2 regions of the Clostridium sp. Marseille-Q7071 genome follow, and region 1 is predicted to be linked to the other one. Evidence: riboswitches for the same ligand, from Rfam matches in the RefSeq annotation. Region 1 holds a riboswitch; the other holds the start of a gene.

Region 1 (3,219 bases):
AGAAATTCACTAAAGGTGAATTTCATCCTAAATTCTTCACTCTTAATTAGCATCCTTAATTTCTAAGGATTTAGGCTATTTTTATAGAAATTATGCTCTGGAACTCTATAATTATTTATCGATGCCTTAAGTTGATTTGCTTATAATATGGTAATATGATTAAGTTATTTGAAACCATTAAAAGATTACCTGAAGATTCTGTATCTTTAATAGAAGATAGAAAACTAATAAGAGGATTTACTTTAATAGTTATAAAGGATTGTATTTCTGCTATTGAAGAGTATAGTGAGTATTCAACTATAGCATTTAGAGGTGCATTTGTAAGTAATAATAAAGTTAAATCGTTATATCTTTTAATTAAAATTAGAGGAAAATATAAAGATGGTTATTATACAGTTTGGTTTAATTATAATGATGCATACTCGCTAAAAATTATGATTAACTTAACAAAGCAAAAGAAACTTTTAATATTACTAGTAGATAATGATAATACAATACAAAAGACAATTACTTTAGAAAATAGATTAAAAGACTTTTTCAAAGAATATCTAGACAGATGTTCAAGTATTAAATGTAGATGGACTAAAAGGGATTTTGAAATTTTTCTTAATTCTGTAAGAAAACAATATCCTACCAATATACTAATGTGGGAAGAACTAGAATGGGACATATGAAAGGCGTGACAAAGTCACGCCTTTATTTAATTCACAATTCACAATCCGTAATTGATTCTTTTTTGAAGTTACGTAGTAACTTCAAAAAAGAATCAATTAAATTGCTAGTTAAAAACAATTATGGTTGAAATTAATTCGTTAAGAATTAATTTCAACCATAATTGTCCATTGGCTAAGTTTTCAATTGATTAACTATTATTTCATAAAGATTATAAATTGTCGAATAAAATTATTTGTTAAATTTTAAATGTTTTAGTTGTATTTAAAAGAATATATGAATATAATATTAAAGGTACGAATTATAAAAATATTATTTGGAAATATTTATGTAAATTAAAATTTTACAAAAAATTATAATAAACTACAACATGTCGAATATGCTGTAAAAATTCAATTTATATTGTCGAGAATATAAGAGAAATTTATGAATAATTTATTAAATGTTAAAGTAAAATAAAATTTTCAGAAAATATCATTGATTTTTTAAATTATAAATAATATAATATAATACATAGGGTGGACATAATATGTTCACAAATTATTAAAAATTAAATATTGTTCGTAAATAGAGGAGCGAGTGAATGGTAGTATATATATGTTAAGGAAAGGAACTTCCGATGATATATGCGAAGGATTTACACGCCGAAAGGGTATACTTGTTCTTAAGTATATTACTTGGGGGTAGGAAGTAAATTTTCTATCACTGTCATAAGATATTATGATGAGCTATTTATGTGATGAAGATAAGAAATTTTCGTTACATCTATAGTCCATTATATATATATAATTAGGATTGTTTAAGGTGCTGAAAGTTTCAGTGCCTTTTATTTTTTAAAAAATTAACAGGGGGTACTAAAAATGAAATCAGTAATTAGATTAAGAATGAGTGCACATGACGCACATTATGGTGGAAACTTAGTTGACGGAGCTAGAATGTTACAATTATTTGGAGATGTAGCAACAGAGTTATTAATACTTAATGATGGAGATGAAGGACTTTTCAAAGCTTATGAAAATATTGAGTTCTTAGCACCAGTTTATGCAGGAGACTATATAGAAGCAGTTGGAGAAATAGTACACGTAGGAAATACTTCAAGAAAAATGACTTTTGAAGCTAGAAAAGTTATAGCTCCAAGACCAGACATAAATGATTCAGCTTGTGACGTATTAGAAGAGCCAATAGTTGTTTGTAAAGCAACTGGAATCTGTGTTGTTCCAAAAGATAAAAAGAGAAAATAGTATAAAGATAAAAAGTTCTTTATAATAAAAAATGAAGGAATTATTGCAAGTGATTTGTTAAAAAAATAACAATATTATCCAATGTGGGAGGAAAAGAAGATGGAAAAATTAATCATTGCTGCAGCAATATGTGGTGCTGAAGTAACAAAAGAACACAATAAAAATGTTCCTTACACTGTTGAAGAAATTGGAATTGAAGCTGAAAAGGCTTACAAAGCTGGAGCTAGTATAATTCATTTACATGTAAGAGAAGATGATGGAACTCCAACTCAAGATAGAGAGAGATTCAGAGCTTGTATAGAAGAAATTAGAAGAAGATGCCCAGATGCTATTATTCAACCTTCAACTGGTGGAGCAGTGGGAATGACTAATGAAGAAAGACTTCAACCAGTAGATTTACGTCCAGAAATGGCAACATTAGATTGCGGAACTTGTAACTTTGGTGGAGACGAAATATTTGTTAATACTGAAAATACAATAAAAGAATTTGGACAAAAGATGATAGAGCTAGATGTTAAGCCAGAAATCGAAGTTTTCGACAAGGGAATGATAGATATGGCTATAAGATTACACAAAAAAGGCTACATAAAAGCACCAATGCATTTTAATTTTGTTATGGGTGTAAACGGTGGCATAAGTGCTGAAATCAGAGATTTCGTATTTATGAAAGAAAGCATTCCAGCTGGAAGTACTTATGTAGTTTCAGGAATAGGAAGAAATGAATTCCCATTAGCTACAATGGCAATATTAGATGGTGGACATGTTAGAGTAGGTTTTGAAGATAATGTTTACGTATCAAAAGGTGTTATGGCTGAGTCTAATGCAGAACTAGTTGAGAAAGTTGTAAGAATTGCTAAAGAACTTGGAAGAGAAGTAGCTACTCCAGCTGAAGCAAGAGAAATATTAGGACTTAAACCACTTAAATAGTTTGACATTAAAATTAACATAAATGTTATTGTTTTAAAACAATGTTGAATCTTTAATTATTGTAATTTTATGATCAATAATTAAGAAAAAGAATTTTGTATGAATTTAGCGTGCAAATTTCAAGTTGTGCTAATTGTCTTAATTGTAAGTTGTGAATTAGATTAAATAATTTAAGTTTCAACATATTTAAAACGTAACCTTATAAAAAAACTACTTTACAATTTAAATTTTAAAATTTAGAGGAACATAAGGAAGGAGAGCTTAGTTATGAAAAAAGGATGTAAATATGGAACTCACAGAGTTATAGAACCAAAAGGTGTTTTACCACAACCAGCGCTTAAAATAGACAATGATATGGAGATTTACGATAATGAAATAC
Region 2 (3,219 bases), on a different contig from region 1:
GGGGATAACTGATTGAATAACACGGACAGCGTTTTCGTTGAATATACCGTTTGGCTTTCCGTCGTTTCCAACTTCAATTACACCACCATCTATAATAGTACTTTCATCTACAGCTAGTACTTCTAAAGTCTTGGTATTTCCTACTGAAACGTGTCCACATACTCTATCAAAGACAATTGGAATTTCTGTAGATATTTTATCTAAATCAAAGCGATTTAATAGACGCTTTTCACCAGAAGTGAAGTAATCTTGATTCCATCCTCTACCACTTAAAACTGTTATATCTTTATTTTCTTCTATAAATTTTTTACCCAACTGAATAATTTCATCAATTGATTTAGCGGATGTTAAATTACAGGAACTCATAGCATCTCCCATATGTGACATATGAAGATGGCTGTCGTTGAAACCTGGTAAAACAGTTTTTCCTTGAAGGTCTATGATATTATCAGCATTGTTTTTTAAGATTTCCTCATTGGTACCAACTTGCTGAATAACACCATTCTCAATAAAGATTGCTTCCTGAAAATTATTTTTTTCAACATAGATTTTGCAGTTTTGTAAAATTGTTTTCAAAATATCATCCCCTTATATTTTCTTGTAAAGTTTTATTTTTTCTATCAAAATAGAAGTAAAATAATGTACCAATGGCTGGCACCAATAAACCAATAATTGAGGTTTGAGGATCTTCAATAAAGGTATTTATCATTAATCCTACGAAGATAAAAGTTGTTAAGATTACTGTAATAGGATAGCCAATTACTTTATAAGGTCTTTCTACATTAGGACGTTTTTTCCTGTAAATCATAACTGCGTATACACCTAAAGTATTAAACATCATTCCAGAGAATACAACTAAAGAAGTTAATTGATTTAAGTTTCTAAGTAATACCAGTATCACAGATATTACACATTGTACTATTAAAGGAGCATAGGGCACTTTGTGTACAGGATGCAATTTTCTAAAACTTTCAAAGAAATGACCTTGTTCACTCATTGCATAATACATTCTTGGGAAGGCTAAGATACAACCATTTAAAGCTCCAAACATAGCAACTACCATTCCTATTACAACTAAAATACTACCAGTATTTCCTAGCAATTTTTCTGCTGCATAAGTTCCTAAATAATATTGATTATTAGATATTAAACTTTCAATTTCATCAATAGGTATAACCTTATATATGGAATAATTAAATAATGTATACAGTGCTGTTATGGAAAGGATAGAAATAATGATAGCAAGGGGTAAATTTTTCTTAGGATTTTTTACTTCTTCAGCTACGGTATTTAAATTAGTCCAGCCTTCATATGCCCACAAGCTTGCTACTACAGCAAAGGCTATCATACTAATAACTGAGCCAAAGCTTGCATCTGCTGTCTTGGGAACTAGGCTTAAATCAGGTGATACTTTTCCAAATAAAAGTCCTAAGATCATTATGATTCCAATAGGAATTAATTTTGCGATCATAGATAGATTTTGCAGTTTAGAACCAAATTTAACACCGAAATAATTTACAATGGTCAATGCTATGATTAAAAAGATAGCAAGAATTTTAATCGTCCATTCTCCAAGAGGCATAATAATGGTTAAAGCACTTGGTAGTGCAATTGCTATGGCAGCAATAGAGCCAGGACCAGCGATTAACCAACTATTAAAACCACCTAAAAAACCAACCATAGGTGAATAGGCCTCACTTAAATATACAGTTAGTCCACCAGCACGGGGATCTGAAGCGCCTAGCTCAGCATAACAAATACCACCTAATAGAGAAACTAAGCCTCCAATAATCCAGCTTAATAAAGCTAAGCCAAGACTCATTCCAGTTCTCATTAATACATATGAGCCTAGATAAAAAATACCTGACCCTACCATTATACCTCCTAAAATGCTGACCCCACCAAATAGACTAATTTCTTTTTTAAAACCTGAATCCTTTACTTGAGTTAAATCATTTAAATTATTATTAGCCATATATTCATCCTCCTTTTTAAGTAATTAATTATCAATGTTAGTTCATTAAATTTACAATATTGTAAGAAAATTAAAATTAATACGAAAAATAAAAACACCTAACAGGTTTGTCGGGTGCTTATATGCGTATAGCAAAGCTAAAGACATCCTCTCCTTTCTGGCTCAATGTGAGATAGCGCAACATCAAAGTATCGAGCAAATACGATGATGACAGTCCTGTACCTATTAAATACAGACCCAGCATCAGATTTTGGTATCTGAAACTTCGGCGACGGCTCCTTTCACTATATGTCATAGGTTTCCGACCTCGATATAGTTAATATTAGCAATCGCGCCTCTACCCCACCCTTAAGGATGAGGATTTTTATGAAATTTTAATTTTTGATATCGTAACATGATATTTACATCTTGTCAACTCTATATGATTATATATATTTAAGGGATGGTTCATAATAATATTTATAAATTATTATTGACATGTGCATGAATGTGCATATATAATCTTAATTAGGTGATAGATATGAATGAAAATGATTTAATTTTAGACTGCGCCAAAGAAATAGAAGAAAGTATTGATTTTGAATTTTTTAAGACTTTATTTGATCCAGTACGATGTGATATTATGAAATATCTTGCTGTTAATGGCATTAAGAATATCAAAGATATTTCTGAAAATTTTACACAGGACCGTTCAGTTATTTCAAGACATTTAGAATTAATGCATAGATATGGAATAGTTAATAAAACAAAAGAAAATAGAAGTGTTTTTTATGAATTGAACGATAAATATATTCTTGAAAAATTTGAGTTAACAGCAATCAATTTAAAAAAATTAATACAGCAGTAAAATTTAAAAAGGCAGGTATGCCTTTTTAAAAACATCATAATATGCATATATGTGCATAAGAGTATTCATTCACCGAATTAATTGAAAGGAAAGAATAAATATGAATATATTATCTGTTTTAGCAAGTCCACGAAAGCAAGGAAATACAGCTATTTTATTAAAAGAGTATTTAAAAGGTGTAGAAGATTTAACACCATCAGCCCAAATAGAAACAATTTATCTCCAGTCAAAAAATATACAATATTGTACAGGCTGCAACACCTGTCAAAAAAGTAGTCAAAGTCAATGTGTATTAAAGGATGATATGCAGGATATTTATAAAAGTGTGGAAAAAGCAGATATTTTGGTTTTTGCTACCCCTGTTTATGTTTTTAATATGAGTGGACAGTTAAAAACT

The links. Region 1 has a riboswitch for lysine ahead of kal (3-aminobutyryl-CoA ammonia lyase). Riboswitches for the same ligand answer to the same signal wherever they lie in the genome.
Region 2: another riboswitch for lysine. It lies ahead of ACWPW7_RS19175 (APC family permease); the one in region 1 lies ahead of kal (3-aminobutyryl-CoA ammonia lyase).

Annotation. Positions count from the first base shown of each region.
Region 1 is NZ_CBCOPR010000002.1:18,523-21,741, reverse strand. It holds gene ACWPW7_RS22900 (hypothetical protein) at 156-674, shown strand; lysine riboswitch at 1,233-1,411, shown strand; gene kal (3-aminobutyryl-CoA ammonia lyase) at 1,533-1,913, shown strand; gene kce (3-keto-5-aminohexanoate cleavage enzyme) at 2,013-2,840, shown strand; gene kdd (L-erythro-3,5-diaminohexanoate dehydrogenase) at 3,108-3,219, shown strand, end outside.
Region 2 is NZ_CBCOPR010000001.1:4,030,728-4,033,946, reverse strand. It holds gene ACWPW7_RS19180 (amidohydrolase) at 1-576, opposite strand, end outside; gene ACWPW7_RS19175 (APC family permease) at 581-1,975, opposite strand; lysine riboswitch at 2,141-2,323, opposite strand; gene ACWPW7_RS19170 (ArsR/SmtB family transcription factor) at 2,496-2,822, shown strand; gene ACWPW7_RS19165 (flavodoxin family protein) at 2,923-3,219, shown strand, end outside.